DNA from 3 places in the Tessaracoccus palaemonis genome. Region 2 is predicted to be linked to each of the others. Evidence: predicted binding sites of a transcription regulator. Region 2 holds the regulator's gene; each other region holds the start of a gene.
The links. The regulator HrcA, encoded in region 2, represses chaperone genes, less so after heat shock. The targets are predictions, from matches to a motif close to TTGGCACTCGNNNNNNNCGAGTGCCAA.
Positions count from the first base shown of each region.

Region 1 (5,580 bases), 1.0 Mb from region 2:
CGAGGCTGACCAGTGCCCAGCCGCCGGTCAGGTCGTCGTCGATGGGAGGGACCGCGACGTTGACGGTCGCCGTGCCCGAGTTCGGCACCGTGACCTCGCCGCCGGTGCTGATGGCGGTGAGCTTCGTCACGGTGTCGCCGTCCAGCGTGGCCTGGTAGACGACGACCGTGACGCGGGCGCCCGCGTTGCCGGTGACCACCACCGGGTAGGCGACACCCTCCATGATGCGTGTGTCGAAGCGGAGGGAGCACCCGGCGGCCGCCCCGTCGCACAGGGCGCTCACCTGGTCGGGGGCTTCGGCGACGGCGGTCCGGCTGAGGCCGGCGAGGGCGCACGCGAGCAGGGCTGTCGCGAGGAGACGGCGGATCACTCGTCGTCCAGCGAGCCGGAGGCGGAGGCCGGTCGCAGCGCGGCCAGCGCGAACCCGAGGCCGCCGAGCGCGATGGCGCCAAGTCCGCCCAGGGTTGCCAGCGATGACCAGCGGGGCACCGGGGCCGCGGCGGCGGTGTCGTCCGGCCCTGCCCCGGCGTTCTCCTGGCCCCACACCTTCGACGGGGACGCGGAAGGTGTCGGGGAGGGAGATGCGGAGGCGGGGGGCTCCGTCGACGGGGTGGCCGATTGGCTGGGTGGCGTGCTGCTGGGCGTCACGGCGGAGGTCGGCGTGGCCGAGGGTGGCGCAGAACTCGTCGAGGAGGGCCGCGGGGTAGATGACGGCGTGCGGTCGGCGGAGGGTTTCGTAGTTGCCGTCTTCGTGGTCGACGAGGTCGGCTTCTTCGTCGCGGTCGGCTTGGCCGTCGCGGTGGGCTTCCCGGTGGCGGTGGGCTTCCCGGTGGCGGTGGGCTTGCCCGATGACGAGGGCTTTCCCGAGGCCCCGCCGGAGGGCGACCCGCTCGCGTCGGGCGTCGGCGAGGCGCTCGTGGTGGGGGCGAAGGCGGGCGCGTCGCGCGGAGCGATGATCGCCTGGGAGTCCGTGTTGTCGGTGTAGGTCAGCCCCCAGAAGAGGTCGTAGAAACCGGTCTCCCGGTCCGCAGCGGGCACATAACTGGTCTGCTTCCCGCCGCGCCAGGCGCCCTCGACCCCCGCGACCATGTGCCAGTAGAACTCCCCGAGGTCGTCTTCGGTTGGCATGCCGACGCCCTCGAGCCCGTTGATGCTGGTGATGAGGCCGCCGGTGCCCTGACCGAACTCGATGCCGGCCGACTTCAGGAAGGCAACCTGGTCGCTGCCGAACGGCGTCGTCTTACCGTTTCCCTCGAGCGGGATGCAGCGGATCAGGATGCGGCCCTCACGGTCGACAACCGGCGTGTCGTCGCCCTCGTAGGCGCTCCAGTCGAGGACGACGGTCAGGCCCTCGCCCTGCTGGCAGGCCCCGTCGTGCCAGGTGTCTCCCTCGTCGCCCAGCGCGGGGAGGCCAGACGTCGCCGCGACGGCCAGCAGCGAGGCGCCTACCACCGCCGCCCGAACCACGAGCCTCACCCGTCCACCACCTCTGCGCACGCGCAGGGTGGGGCCGACCGGCACCGCACGCTGCGCACTCCTCGGCGCATCCGTCCATGTCGCAGTCCTGGTGGTTGTCCGGCTCGGCTTGCGCCTCACGGTTGCGGGTCAGCGCCGGTCTCTCACCGGCTTCCCCACCTCGGGACTGGGCCCGTCCGCGACGGGCACGGCCAGTCTAGCCATGCTCTGGCGTCGAAGCGGACGAGGAAGTGTGAGTCGGTCGACTAGCGTCGAGGCATGTCCTTCACTCCGGAACTCACCGTCCTCGGCTACGTCACCGATGCAACCAGGCGGCGCGTGCTGCTGGTGCACCGCATCGCGCGCTCCTCCGACGAACAGCTCGGGAAGTACAACGGGCTAGGCGGGAAGGTCGAGCCGGGGGAGGACATCGTCGCGGCCATGCGCCGCGAGCTGATGGAGGAGGCGGCCCTCGACGCGACCGACCTCGAGCTGCGCGGCACCGTCTCCTGGCCCGGCTTCAACGGCCGCGACGTGTTCGGCTTCGTGTTCCTCATCACCGGCTTCACCGGCGTGATCCCCGACTCGAACGAGGAGGGGACGCTCGCCTGGCACGACGTCGCGACCATGATGCGGCTGCCGATGTGGGACGGCGACCGGCACTTCCTGCCGCTCGTGTTCGACGGCTCCATCGGGCAGTTCCACGGCGTCATCCCCTACGACGGCGGGCACAGCACCGGATGGCAGGTCACCACGCTGCCGAGTCTTGGCACTCGGCTTGAATGAGTGCTAACTCCGCGATAACTTAGACATTGGCACTCGACCCCGTCGGGTGCTAACCGGCCAGGCGGCACCCGCGACGACGCCCGGCCCCTGAATGCAAGCAAGTGACCCGGGTCAACCCGGATAACGAAAAGAAAGGTGTTGACGTGGCAACCACGATCAAGCCGCTCGAGGACCGCATCCTCATCCAGCCCCTCGAGGCCGTTCAGACCACCGCCTCCGGCCTCGTCATCCCCGACACGGCCAAGGAGAAGCCGCAGGAGGGCAAGGTCGTCGCCACCGGCCCCGGCCGCGTCGATGACAAGGGCAACCGCATCCCGCTCGACGTCGCCGAGGGTGACGTCGTCATCTTCAGCAAGTACGGCGGCACCGAGGTCAAGTACGACGGCCAGGAGTACCTGCTCCTGAACGCCCGCGACATCCTCGCCGTCGTCTCCAAGTAAGGACGCGCACCCATGGCAAAGATTCTCGCTTTCGACGAGGAGGCCCGCCGGGCGCTTGAGCGCGGCGTCGACGTCCTCGCCAACACCGTCAAGGTGACGCTCGGCCCCAAGGGCCGCTACGTCGTCCTCGACAAGCAGTGGGGCGCCCCGACCATCACCAACGACGGCGTGACCGTCGCCAAGGAGGTCGATCTGGAGGATCCGTACGAGGATCTCGGCGCCCAGCTGGCCAAGGAGGTCGCTACCAAGACCAACGATGTCGCCGGTGACGGAACCACCACCGCTACGGTGCTGGCCCAGGCCATGGTCCACGCCGGCCTGCGCGCCGTCGCGGCCGGGGCGAACCCCGTCGGCCTGAAGCGCGGCATCGACAAGGCCGTCGAGGCCGTCGTCGACCAGCTCGCCGCCAATGCCCGCGCCATCGACACCACCGACGACATGGCCTCGGTCGCCACGATCTCCTCGCGTGACGAGCAGATCGGCGCCCTGATCGCCGATGCCTTCGACAAGGTCGGCAAGGACGGCGTCATCACCGTCGACGAGTCCAACACCTTCGGCACCGAGCTCGAGTTCACCGAGGGCATGCAGTTCGACAAGGGCTACCTGTCCCCGTACTTCGTGACCGACGCCGACCGCATGGAGGCCGTGCTCGAGGATCCCTACATCCTCATCCACTCCGGCAAGGTCTCCTCGATGAACGACCTCCTGCCGCTGCTGGAGAAGGTCATCGCCGCCAAGGGCACCCTGTTCATCGTGGCCGAGGACGTCGACGGCGAGGCGCTGTCGACCCTGGTCGTGAACAAGATCCGTGGCACCTTCACCTCCGTCGCCGTCAAGGCCCCGGCCTTCGGCGACCGCCGCAAGGCCATGCTCGAGGACATCGCGATCCTGACCGGTGGTCAGGTCGTCGCCCCCGAGGTCGGCCTCAAGCTCGACCAGGTGGGTCTCGAGGTGCTCGGCCGCGCCCGTCGCATCGTCGTCACCAAGGACAACACCACCATCGTCGACGGTGCCGGTGAGTCCGACGAGGTCGCCGGTCGCGTCGCGCAGCTGCGCGCCGAGATCGAGCGCACCGACTCCGACTGGGATCGCGAGAAGCTCCAGGAGCGCGTCGCGAAGCTCGCCGGTGGCGTGTGCGTGATCAAGGTCGGCGCCGCCACCGAGGTGGAACTCAAGGAGAAGAAGCACCGCATCGAGGACGCCGTCTCGGCGACCCGTGCGGCCATCGAGGAGGGCATCGTCGCCGGCGGCGGCTCCGCGCTCATCCACGCTGGCTCCGTGCTGAAGGACTCCCTGGGTCTCACCGGTGACGAGAAGGCCGGTGCCGAGGTCGTCGCCAAGTCGCTGGTCGAGCCGCTGCGCTGGATCGCGGAGAACGGCGGCGAGGCCGGCTACGTCATCACGACGAAGGTCGCCGAGCTGCCTGTGGGCCACGGCTACAACGCCAAGATCGGCGAGTACCAGAACCTCGTCGAGGCCGGCGTCATCGACCCGGTGAAGGTCACGCGTTCCGCGCTGGCCAACGCCGCCTCGATCGCCTCGCTGCTGCTCACCACCGAGACCCTCGTGGTGGACAAGCGCGAGTCCGACGACGACAAGTGAGTCTCTGAACTCTCCCGCGCGGCCCCGTCCTGCTTCGGCAGGGCGGGGCCGTCCGCATGTCCGGAGTCTCAATGCCGGGGTCGATGCCTCGCGATCGGAGGACATAGGTTAGGGTGGCCTACGTTGCACATACCGCAACTCCGCAGTTGTGAAATTCACTGGGACCGTCACACGGAGGAACCGACGCATGACACTGTCGTTCGAGGCGCCGAAGACCGAGGTCGAGGGGCGCGCGGCGTCGCTCGCGCGCAGGCTCGTGGGAGGGGCTGGGGCGGCTTCGCTCGACGCCTACCGCGTCGGTGAGTGTCTCGAGTTCGTCGCGCACGGCATCGCCGAGGATGGCTCCCTGGTCGTCGCCGCGATGCCCGCCGGCACCCTGGCCGCCGCAGCCGACGGCGTCCCGATCGACGTGCGGCTCGACGTGGTGAAGCAGGCCCCGGACCCGGCTGTGTCGATCGTGTCCGCCTCGGCGCACCTGCTCGGGGAACTGGCCTGGGTTCCTGCCTCTGAGGCGGTCCGGGCGGGGCTGCCGGCCTCGGTCGAGGCGATGGCCGATGTCCCCGGCGTCCGGTTCGGCGTCGTCGCCGTGCGCAGGGCCGTGCTGCACGACCTGACCGGCGCGACCGTGATCGACGAGGACCAGCTCTACTACGAGGCCCCCTCCGACATCGACGCCTACGCGGCCTTCGAGAAGGTCGCCGGCCTCGACCAGGGCATGCTCAAGGACCTCTGCTGGGCTGTCATGGTCGACGCGACCCCCGGCCTGGTCATCAGCAAGCCCGCGATGCCCAGTGTGTGCCAGCACATGGCCGACCGCGTGTTCTGCGTCGACGTCGACGACCGCGGGCTGACGATGATGCTGGTGGGGACCGAGGAGACGCTGCTCGTCTACGCAGCCTTCGCCCGCCCCGTAGCCTCGCTGTCGGACCTCGACGAGCGACTCTTCGACCTCATGGGCGCCGCGGTGCTGGCCGCCTGAGGCCGACCCGACGCACAACGACGCGGTGCGCGTGAGCCAGGCTCACGCGCACCGCGCCGTTGTGTCGAGGGACCGCCGGGTCAGCGGACTTCGTAGGTGGCGCAGGTCGCCGTGTCGGTGACCTCGATGCCCTCCGCGGCGCACATCAGATCCTTGTTGTGCGCGCACTCGAGGCGCTGGCAGGCCCCGACCTGGCCGGCCGCGGTCGGGAGACCGCCGCGGGCATCGAGGGTGATGAAGGTGACGCAGGAGGGCTTCTCGCCCCCGGCGATGGTGACGGCGAAGGCGGTGCAGCCATCGGCGTTGTAGGCGCACGAG
Region 1 is NZ_CP079216.1:860,440-866,019, forward strand. It holds gene KDB89_RS03800 (hypothetical protein) at 1-370, opposite strand, end outside; gene KDB89_RS03805 (hypothetical protein) at 367-1,476, opposite strand; gene KDB89_RS03810 (NUDIX hydrolase) at 1,735-2,241, shown strand; gene groES (co-chaperone GroES) at 2,385-2,681, shown strand; gene groL (chaperonin GroEL) at 2,694-4,283, shown strand; gene KDB89_RS03825 (hypothetical protein) at 4,471-5,262, shown strand; gene KDB89_RS03830 (DUF1540 domain-containing protein) at 5,343-5,580, opposite strand, start outside.
Region 1: a site for HrcA is predicted at 2,268-2,294, ahead of groES (co-chaperone GroES). Genes of this name have one in related genera too.

Region 2 (5,580 bases):
ATGGGGGGAGGCGCCGCCCTCTCGTCGTGTCCGGGGGCATCAGAGGCCGAAGATCGGCAGCTGTTTCCTCGGCGTGATGCCCTTGGCGGCCAGCTCCGCGTACGCCTTGGGGAGCGCGACGGCGAGCGTCTCGGGCGAGAAGGGCCACTCGGTCGCGGCCGCCGCGTCCTCCAGCGCGGTGCCCTGCTGGATCAGCATCTCCGTCTGCCCGTAGAGCATCGAGATCTCGGCCCGGGCGATGAAGGCGAAGTCCCGGTCCACGACGTCTCCATGGCCCGGCACGAACCGCGTGGTCGCGTTCGTGGCGCCCAGCACCCCGTCGAGGAACGTCGGCCAGTTGCTCAGGTTGGTGGTCTCGTCGACCTGGATGTCCGCGCCCTCCTCGAGCAGGTCCCCGGCGATCACCACGTTTTCGCCAGGAACGAACACGACGACGTCGCTGCGGGTGTGCGCCTCGCCGAAGTGCAGCGCCTCGACCCGCTGGTTGCCCAGGTCCACCGAGACGGCCATCGAGAAGGTGCGGGTCACCGGCACTGCCGTCAGGTTCTCGTGGGCCAGCGACTCGACCTCTCCCATGCCGTTGAGGCCGCCGTAGTGGTCCTCGTGTGCGTGCGTGAGGATCACGTGCGTGACGGGCACCCCTGCTCGCTCCGCGGCCGACGCGATCAGCTCCGCCCCCTGCGCGGGCGTGTTCCCGGCATCCACGAGCAGCGCGGCGTCGTCGCCGACCACCAGCGTCGAGTTCACTCGGTGGGGCTCGAGGCGGGTCACGAGCACGCGTTCGGTAACGGGGGTCCAGGTCATCGACATGGGTCACATCATAATTCGGCGCTACACTGGCACTCGGCATCCGAGAGTGCCAGGATTCCACGGGAGGTGACATGCTGGACGACCGCAAACTCGAGGTCCTCAAGGCCATCGTCACCGACTACGTGGCCAGCCGCGAGCCCGTCGGCTCCAAGGCCCTTGTCGAACGCCACCAGCTGGACGTGTCCGCCGCCACAGTCCGCAACGACATGGCCGCGCTGGAGGAGGAGGGCTACATCATGCAGCCCCACACCAGCGCCGGACGCATTCCCACGGACAAGGGCTACCGGCTGTTCGTCGACAAGCTGTCGAAGGTCAAGCCGCTGTCGACCGCGGAGCGTACGGCCATCACGACCTTCCTCGGCGGGACGGCCGACGTCGACGACCTCGTCAGCCGCACGGTCAGGCTGCTCGCCCAGCTGACGCGCCAGGTCGCCATCGTGCAGTACCCCATCGCGCAGCGCGACGTCATCCGGCACCTCGACCTCGTGACGCTGAGCCCCGAGCGGCTCCTGGTCATCGTCGTGCAGTCCAACGGCCGCGTCGACCAGACGACGCTCGAGGCCCCGGTGCTCGACGAGCCGCGCCTGCAGGCGCTGCGGGTCCGGATCGCCTCGGCCATCGTCGGGCAGACGGCGGCCGACGCCGCCAGCGTGCTCGCCGGGTTCCTGGAGACCATCGCCCCGGAGGACCGGGCGCTGGCCGGCCCGGTCGTGGCCGCGGTCCTCGAGGCCATCGCGACGCAGCCCGCCTCGCAGGTTCTCGTGGCGGGCGTCCCGAACCTCGCCGGCACCGCGTTCGAGGCCAACATGCGGCCGCTGCTGGAGGCGCTCGAGGAGCAGGTCGTGCTGCTCCGGCTCCTCGGCGAGGCCGCGGGCGACGACGTCACCGTGCGCATCGGCCAGGAGAACCGGGCGCAGGGCTTCCACGCCACCAGCCTGGTGGCCGCCGGCTACGGCGCCCAGTACGGTGCCTCGCTGGGGGTCGTCGGCCCCACCCGCATGGACTATCCCTCCACCATCGCCGCGGTCCGCGCCGTGGCACGCTACGTGAGCCGTATCCTCACCGAAGGCTGACAGCCCAACCGAGAAGAGACATGACCAAGGACTACTACGACATCCTCGGCGTCGAGCGCGACGCAACCCCCGAGGCCATCAAGAAGGCGTACCGTCGCCGCGCCATGAAGGTGCACCCCGACGTCGCGCCCGACGATGCCGACGCGGCCGAGAAGTTCAAGGAGCTCAGCGAGGCCTACGAGGTGCTGAGCGACGCGAACAAGCGCGCCGTGTTCGACAGGGGCGGGGACCCGATGTCCGGGGCGGGCTCCGCGGGCTTCAGCGGCTTCGGCGGGGGATTCTCCGGGGGCTTCGACTTCACCAACCTCGTCGACGCGATGTTCGGCCAGGCCGGCGGCCGCGGGCCGCGCTCGCGCGTGCGGCAGGGCCAGGACGCGCTCGTGCGCGTCACGCTGCAGCTGCACGAGGCCGTCTTCGGGGTGACCAAGCCCGTCAAGGTCGCCACCGCCGTCGTGTGCCCGAAGTGCTCCGGCAAGGGTGGCGAGCCCGGCTCCGAGCCCGTCACGTGCTCGACGTGTGACGGCGCCGGCGAGGTGACCGCGATCCAGCGGAGCTTCCTCGGCGACATCCGCACCACGCAGGCCTGCCCGACGTGCCGCGGCTACGGCACGATCATCCCGCAGCCCTGCTCCGAGTGCTCCGGCGAGGGCCGCGTGCGCACCACGCGGACCCTGCAGGTCAAGATCCCCGCGGGCGTCAGCACCGGCATCCGCATCCACCTGGAGGCCCAGGGCGAGGTCGGCCCCGGCGGCGGCCCCGCCGGCGACCTGTACGTCGAGCTGTCGGTCGCCGACCACGAGACGTTCCGCCGCGACGGCGACAACCTCGAGATGGTCGTGAAGCTGCCCATGACGGCCGCGGCGCTCGGCACCACCGTCAACGTCACGACGCTCGAGGCCGAGTGGGAGGGCTCCGACCCGGCAGACCGCAGCGTCGCCGTCGACATCCCCGCCGGCACGCAGTCCGGCACCCGCATCGCGCTCAAGGACCGCGGCGTGCCGAAGCTGCGCGGCGGCGGCCGCGGCGAGCTCGGCGTCACGGTGCTCGTGCAGACCCCGACGAAGCTGGATGACCAGCAGCGCGACCTGCTGCGCCAGCTCGCCGAGTCGCGCCACGAGGACCACCCGGAGGCGGAGACCGCGAAGCACGGCAAGGGCGTGCTCGGCAAGCTCTCCGAGTGGTTCACCTCGTGACCTTCCCCCTGTTCCTGGCCGACTTCGACGATTCCGTCGTCGTCGGCTCGAGGATCTCCGTCGTGGGGGAGGAGGCGCACCACGGCATCGTGAAGCGCATCGCCCCCGGCGAGTCGGTCCTGCTCAGCAACGGCGCGGGACTCGGCCTGACCGGCACGGTGGTGGCCGTCGACAAGCGGGAGTTCGTCGTCGAGGTCACGGCCCTCGAGCCCGTGGGCGACCGGGTCTGGAATTGGACGGTCGTGCAGGCGCTCGCCAAGGGCGACCGGTCCGACCTCGCCGTCCAGATGGCCACCGAGCTGGGTGCCTGCCGCATCCTCGCCTGGCAGGCGTCGCGCTCGATCGTGCGCTGGTCCGGGGACAGGGGCGACAAGTCGCTCGCCAGGTGGCGGGCCACGGCCCGGGAGTCGGCCAAGCAGGCGCGTCGCATGGTCGTCCCCATCGTCGAGGCCGCCTCGACGGCAGACGTCGTGGCCGCCATCGGCTCCGTGGACGTCGCGCTCGTGCTGCACGAGGACGCCGAGGTGCACATCGCCGACGTCGTGCTGCCCGACCGGGGGACCGGGCTGGTCATCGTCGGCCCCGAGGGCGGCATCTCCGGCGAGGAGCTCGACCGCTTCGTCGCCGCGGGAGCCCGGCCGGTGCTGATCAGCGACGGCGTCCTGCGCACCTCGACCGCCGCGGCCGTCGCGCTCGGCCAGCTCGACGTCCTGGCCCGCCGATGACCGGCTTCTCCTTCGACGTCACCCACCGGCTCGACGGCGCCCCCGGCCGCGCGGGCGTCATCCACACGCCGCACGGCGACATCGAGACCCCCGCCTTCGTGGTCGTCGGGACCAAGGCGACCGTCAAGGCCGTGCTGCCGGAGAGCGTCGCGGAGCTCGGCGCCCAGGCCGTGCTCGCCAACGCCTACCACCTGTACCTCAGGCCCGGCTCCGACCTGATCGACGAGGCCGGCGGCCTCGGGCGGTTCATGAACTGGCCCGGCCCCACGTTCACCGACTCCGGCGGCTTCCAGGTGATGAGCCTCGGCGCAGGGTTCCGCAAGGTGCTCGCGATGGACACCAAGGGGCTCGCGAACGACGACGTCATCGCCGAGGGGAAGACCCGCAGGGCGCACGTCGACGAGGACGGCGTCACGTTCGTCTCGCACCTCGACGGCACGAAGCACCGCTTCACGCCCGAGGTCTCGATGCGAATCCAGCACGAGCTCGGCGCCGACATCATGTTCGCGTTCGACGAGCTGACCACGCTCATGAACACCCGCGCCTACCAGGAGGACTCCGTCGAGCGGACCCACCGGTGGGCCGTGCGCTGCCTCGCGGAGCACGCGAAGCTGACCCGGGAGCGCGTCGACAAGCCGTATCAGGCGTTGTTCGGCGTCATCCAGGGCGCCCAGTACGAGGACCTGCGCCGCCGGGCCGCCTCCGGGCTGGCCGCCCTCGAGGTCGACGGTACGAGCTTCGACGGCTTCGGGCTGGGCGGGGCGCTGGAGAAGGAGAACCTCGGGGAGATCATCGGCTGGATGGTCGACGAGCTGCCCGAGGACAAGCCCCGCCACCTGCTCGGCATCTCCGAGCCGGACGACTTCTTCGCGGCCGTCGAGATGGGCGTCGACACGTTCGACTGCGTCAACCCGTCGCGCGTCGCGCGCAACGCGGCCATCTACACGGCCGACGGGCGCTACAACGTCAACACCGCCAGGCACCGACGCTCGTTCATCCCGCTGGAGGAGGGCTGCGACTGCTACACCTGCGCGCACTACACGCGGGCCTACCTGCACCACCTCTTCAAGGCCAAGGAGATGCTGGCCTCGACGCTGGCGACGATCCACAACGAGCGCTTCACGGTCCGCCTGGTCGACAACATCCGGGAGGCGCTGAAGGCCGGCGAGTTCCTCGCCTTCCGCGACGAGTTCCTCGGCCGGTTCTACGGGGACTCCTCGCCCGTCGGCTGACCGGCCGGGTTCGGCCCCGCGGTAGCGTGGGGGCCATGCAGTACGCACAGCTGGGGCGCAGCGGCGCCCGCGTCTCCCGCCTGGTGCTGGGGACCATGAACTTCGGCCCGCACACCGACGAGGCGGACGCGTTCGCCATCATGGACCGCGCCTTCGACGAGGGCATCAACTTCTTCGACACCGCCAACGTCTACGGCGGCGTCGAGCACCGCGGCTGGACCGAGGAGATCGTGGGCCGCTGGCTGGCGAAGTCCGGCCACCGCGACGAGATCGTGCTCGCCACCAAGGTGTTCGGCAAGATGAGCGAGCGCATCAACGACCGCGGCCTGTCGGCCTTCAACATCCGCCGGGCGGTCGAGGACTCGCTGAGGAGGCTCGGCACCGACCACATCGACCTCTACCAGATGCACCACGTCGACCGGGACACCGGTTGGGACGAGATCTGGCAGGCGATGGACGTCCTCGTGACGCAGGGGAAGATCACCTACGTCGGCAGCTCGAACTTCGCCGGCTGGCACATCGCGCAGGGCTCCGAGGCCGCCCGCGC
Region 2 is NZ_CP079216.1:1,859,305-1,864,884, reverse strand. It holds gene KDB89_RS08515 (MBL fold metallo-hydrolase) at 40-810, opposite strand; gene hrcA (heat-inducible transcriptional repressor HrcA) at 882-1,883, shown strand; gene dnaJ (molecular chaperone DnaJ) at 1,904-3,076, shown strand; gene KDB89_RS08500 (16S rRNA (uracil(1498)-N(3))-methyltransferase) at 3,073-3,801, shown strand; gene tgt (tRNA guanosine(34) transglycosylase Tgt) at 3,798-5,033, shown strand; gene KDB89_RS08490 (aldo/keto reductase) at 5,069-5,580, shown strand, end outside.

Region 3 (5,580 bases), 1.3 Mb from region 2:
CTGCAGAGCCGAGCGGGTGACCTTGGCCGGATCGATGATGCCGGCCTCGACCATCTTGACGTACTCGCCGGTGGCGGCGTTGAGGCCCTCGCCCGCGGGAAGGTTGCCGACCTTCTCCGCCACGACGCCGCCCTCGAGGCCGGCGTTGTGGGCGATCTGCTTCAGCGGCGCGGAGGCGGAGGCAAACACGATCTGCGCGCCGACGGCCTCGTCACCGGTCAGGCCCTCGACCGAGGCGGCCTTGGATGCCTGCAGCAGCGCGACGCCGCCACCGGGGATGATGCCCTCCTCGACCGCAGCCTTGGCGTTGCGGACGGCGTCCTCGATGCGGTGCTTGCGCTCCTTGAGCTCGACCTCGGTGGCCGCACCGACCTTGATGACGGCAACACCGCCGGCCAGCTTGGCCAGGCGCTCCTGCAGCTTCTCGCGGTCGTAGTCGGAGTCCGAGTTCTCGATCTCGCGGCGGATCTGGGTCACGCGACCCTCGATCTGAGCCGAGTCGCCGGCGCCCTCGATGATGGTGCACTCGTCCTTGGTGACGAGCACGGAGCGGGCGCGGCCGAGCAGGTCGAGGGTGACGGCGTCGAGCGACAGGCCGACCTCCTCGGAGATGACCTGGCCACCGGTGAGGATGGCGATATCGGTCAGCATGGCCTTGCGGCGGTCGCCGAAGCCGGGCGCCTTGACGGCGATCGACTTGAAGGTGCCGCGGATCTTGTTGACGATCAGGCCGGCGAGGGCCTCGCCCTCGACGTCCTCGGCGATGACCAGCAGCGGCTTGCCGGACTGCATGACCTTCTCCAGGACGGGCAGCAGGTCCTTCAGCGAGCCGACCTTGGAGTTGGCGATCAGGATGTACGGGTCATCGAGGGTGGCCTCCATGCGCTCCGTGTCAGTGACGAAGTACGGGGAGATGTAGCCCTTGTCGAAGCGCATGCCCTCGGTGAGCTCGAGCTCGAGGCCGAAGGTGTTCGACTCCTCGACGGTGATGACGCCTTCCTTGCCGACCTTGTCCATCGCCTCGGCGATGATCTCGCCGACGGTGGAGTCAGCGGCGGAGATCGACGCGGTGGCGGCGATCTGCTCCTTGGTCTCGACGTCGATCGCCATCTCGGCGATCTTGCCGACGATCGCCTCGACGGCCGTCTCGATGCCCTTCTTCAGGCCCATCGGGTTGGCACCGGCGGACACGTTGCGCAGGCCCTCGCGGACCATCGCCTGTGCCAGCACGGTGGCGGTGGTGGTGCCGTCGCCAGCGACGTCGTCAGTCTTCTTGGCGACCTCCTTGACGAGCTCGGCGCCAATGCGCTCGTAGGGATCCTCGAGCTCGATCTCCTTGGCGATGGACACGCCATCGTTGGTGATGGTGGGGGCGCCCCACTTCTTCTCAAGGACGACGTTGCGGCCCTTGGGGCCCAGCGTCACCTTGACCGCGTCGGCCAGGGTGTTCATGCCGCGCTCAAGGCCGCGGCGCGCGTCTTCGTTGAACTCAATCAGCTTTGCCATGGTGGTTCGGGAGTCCTCCCGTCGATGGGGTGCGAGCACCCCGGAATTTGCTTCAGTGTCTTGTTGTGCGAACCGGTCGGTGCCCGCGACGGACGGCAAGTTGCCTCACCTGCGGTTCGGTAGCACTCGACCTCGCCGAGTGCTAGATCCATTATTAGCACTCGACCCAAGAGAGTGCAAAGACCTGCTGCCCGTCAAGGCGCGCGGGACTGGCCGACACCGTCGGGCACTAACCTCGCTGCCAGTCGGCCGCAGGAGGTACCCATGGATTTGTCGAGATGGCTGCGCGACGCCGCGAACGTCGTGAACCTGTCGACGCCGCTGGGGCTGATCCTCGCGCTGGCCGGACGGGGCAGGCTGCGCAGGCTCGGGCACCTGACGGTGTTCGACCGCGTCCGGCTGCCCGTCACCGACGCCGGTGCCATGACCGTCGGCTCGGTCGTGCTCGTGTTCCGCGACAGCCTGGAGAAGGCGGAGGCCCGGACCCCGACGGTGCTCGCGCACGAGGAGCAGCACGCCTGGCAGTGGGCCTACTGCCTCGGGCTGCCGTTCCTGCTGTTCTACTTCGCACAGGTGGGCTGGTCACTGCTCCGCACCGGCGACCGCGCGGCCGCCAACTTCTTCGAGGTGCAGGCCGGCCTGGCCGACGGCGGCTACCGGGAACGCGCGAAGCGCCCGTTCAGGGAAGGCATCGTGGCGCTGCTGCGCCAGGGCCGTTGACCGTCCCCCCGCGACGCCACCCTTACCGGCGGACGCCACCCTTCTTCGCACATGCCACCGCCATGGCGGTGGCATGTGTCGAAACGGGTAGCGTCTGCAGTTTGCGGCTCGAGGAATCGGATCGTTGAGCTTGTCGAAACGCCCTGAGCGGAGCGAAGGGGCCGACTCAGCCCTGCAGCCGGCGGGCGGAGCGCGCCGACTGCCGCTGGACGCGCATGCGGCGCAGGCGCTTCACCAGCAGCGGCTTGTAGGCCAAGGCCTCGGGTGTGTCGATCAGCGTGTTCAGGTGCTGGTAGTACCTGGCCGCCGTCATGGAGAAGTGCTCCATGATCGCCTGCTCCTTCGGCACCGACGACGTGAACCAGCTGTCCTCGAAATCGAGGATGGCGGCGTCACGCTCGGCCAGATCGGCCGCGCCGGCGAAAGAGAGAGCCTCGGACATGGCCGCCATTCTAGGCGCAAACCACATCCATGTCATTCACCCGGGCCCCAGGCCCGCGCACAACTGTGGCCTGGCCCCCAGCACTCGGGCTATACGCGCGTGCCCCGGCTCTGGCCACTTTTCTGCACGGGAAGCCGGGGCGCTAGCGAGTCGGGCAGCGGGCAGCGGCCGCACGGCGGGCGACGAAGCAGCGGGCGGGCGGTGGCCCTGGGCTGCGACCGCGGCACTTTCGTGCCCCTCTCCACCGCTCGCCCGGGCGGAGGTGTTCGGGGCGCGCTAGTCTCATAGCGCTGAGGAGAACTGACCATCAACGACGAGGACACACACATTCCATGCGCAGACTGAACGGATTCGTGCAGCGCTTCGCCTGGGGCAGCGAGGATGCCATCCCCGGAATCCTGGGAGTGGAGCAGGACGGCCTCCCCTGGGCGGAGTACTGGCTGGGCACGCACCCGAACGGCCCGGCCACGCTCGAAGACGGAAGGCCCCTCTCCGATCTCCTGGTGGCGACCCCCGAGTGCCTCGGCGAGGCCACGCGAACCTCCTTCGGGGGCAGGCTGCCTTTCATGGTCAAGCTGCTGTCGGCCTCGTCGCCGCTCAGCCTGCAGGCACACCCCTCGAGGGAGCAGGCGGTCGTCGGCTACGCGAAGGAGTCGCTGCAGGGTCTTCATCCCAGCGACCCCCGCCGCTCATACAAGGACGACTGGCCCAAGCCGGAGGCGATCGTCGCTCTGACGCCCTTCGAGGGCCTCCTCGGGTTCCGCGACCCTCAGGAGACCGCCGGCCTGTACGAGGCCCTGGGCGTCGACGAGGAGCTGACGTCGGTCATCGGCCCGCTCCGCGACCGCCGCGACGCCCCCGCACTCCAGGAGGTCTTCCTCGACGTGCTGTCGATGGAGGACCGACGACACCTCGTCGACGTCGTCCTCGCGGCAGCCGTCAACCACCTCGACTCCCCCGGTCGGCTCGGCATGTTCGCCCGCACCGCCGTCGAGCTCGACGAGCACTTCCCCGGGGAGCCGGGGATTCTGGCCGCACTGCTGCTGAACCGCTTCTCCCTGCAGCCGGGCGAGGCCGTTGCCCTGGAGGCGGGCGTGATGCACGCCTACCTGCGCGGCACCGCCATCGAGGTGATGGCCAACTCGGACAACGTGATGCGCGGCGGGCTGACCGCCAAGCACATCGACGTCGACGGGCTGCTGCAGGTCGTGGACTTCGAGCCCCGCCGCCCGAACGTCCTCCTGGCGGAGGGCGCCGACGGCGTCTACGTCTACCCGACGTCCTTCCCCGAGTTCGAGCTGTGGCTCGTGGCCCCCGTCGACTGCCGCCCGCTGCTCGTCCCACGCGGCGATTGCGGGCGCATCGCTCTGGTCGCCTCCGGCGAGTTCACCTTGGAGGGCGACGACGGCGCGTTCCCGCTGCGCTCGGGCGAGGCCGTGTTCATCCCTGCCGACGAACAGGTGTTCGCGCAGGGCAACGGGCAGCTGTTCATCACGGCGTCCGGCGCCTGACTTCGCACCCCGCGGGCAAACTTGGCACAATGGGTGCCCGCGCCTCCTTAGCTCAGCGGCCAGAGCGCTCGCCTTGTAAGCGAGTGGTCGAGGGTTCGACTCCCTCAGGAGGCTCCATCGCGGGCGGATCGACGCCCACGGCCCGTGCGGCACAATGGCGGGCATGACTGTTGAACCCAGCAAGTGGACCCGCATCATCGAGGCGGACCCCGGGCACTCCCAGCGCTACATCCAGCGCTTCAAGATCATGGAGGCCAACGGCGCCGACCTGTACGGCGAGGCCCGCACCGTCGACGCGATGGCCTCCCGCAACTCCCGCATCCTCGACGCGGGCTGCGGCCCCGGGCGGCTGGGCACCTACCTCCACGAGCGCGGCCACCAGGTCGTCGGCATCGACGTCGACCCTGCGCTGATCGAGGCGGCGGCGGCCGACCACCCCGGCCCGACGTGGGTCGTCGGCGACCTGGCGGAGATGGACCTCCCCGCGCGCGGCATCCCGGCCGACTTCGACGTGATCGTCAGCGCCGGCAACGTCATGGGGTTCCTCGCCCCGTCGACCCGCGTCGACGTGCTGACGAACATCGCGAGGCACCTGGCCCCGACGGGCCGCGCGATCATCGGCTTCGGCGCCGGCCGCGGCTACGAGTTCGGCGAGTTCCTTGCCGACGCACAGCAGGGTGGCCTCGACCTCCAGGTGGCCCTGTCGACGTGGGACCTGCGCCCGTTCGAGCAGGACTCGGACTTCCTCGTGGCGATCTTCGGCCGCGCCTGATTCCCACTGATCCGGGTTGGCAGCTGCCCACCCGGATCGTAGGCAATCTGGTTCACTGCGTTTGTCGAATCGTCTTTACTGAAGCGAAAGGTTGGCCCCTGACTAGGAGCACTTATCTCTTTTGATGGCCCGACGAGTCCGCGCTGCGCGCGCCGCGGTACTTTCGTACCACGCTGCTTTAACCCGGGCAACTATTCCTGCTAACGTCCGACTCATCCACAGCCACCAACCGTGAGTTACACAGAGTTCGCGGCAATCAACCCACTTGAAGGGTCACCCATGAGCCACCGCAGGAGAACCCCGAGCCTCATCGCAGCGTTGGTGCTGTGTCTCGGGATGCTCGGCACCGCCCCCAGCGCGCGTGCCGATGCGAACGAAGAGTTGGGCGAAGGTCAGAAGCCGATCTTGCTGCTGACATCGAGAGAGTCGCGGACCTGATCATGGTCGAGGGCGACACCAGTGAGACCTCGAGTCGGTCACGCGGAGGCAGCGACGCGTTGGCCGACTACTTCGACACGCTCCGAACAGAGCAGCGATCGATGGAAGAGTACGGCGGGGTCACGGTCCTCGACACAACGGCCGACATCGAGGTTCTTTCCAGCGCCGCGTCCGGGTCCCAGATCCTTGGC
Region 3 is NZ_CP079216.1:570,254-575,833, reverse strand. It holds gene groL (chaperonin GroEL) at 1-1,506, opposite strand, end outside; gene KDB89_RS02430 (hypothetical protein) at 1,771-2,226, shown strand; gene KDB89_RS02425 (DUF3263 domain-containing protein) at 2,393-2,677, opposite strand; gene manA (mannose-6-phosphate isomerase, class I) at 3,001-4,179, shown strand; tRNA gene KDB89_RS02415 (tRNA-Thr) at 4,221-4,296, shown strand; gene KDB89_RS02410 (class I SAM-dependent methyltransferase) at 4,343-4,951, shown strand; gene KDB89_RS02405 (hypothetical protein) at 5,231-5,389, shown strand; gene KDB89_RS02400 (amidase domain-containing protein) at 5,392-5,580, shown strand, end outside.
Region 3: a site for HrcA is predicted at 1,661-1,687, ahead of groL (chaperonin GroEL). Genes of this name have one in related genera too.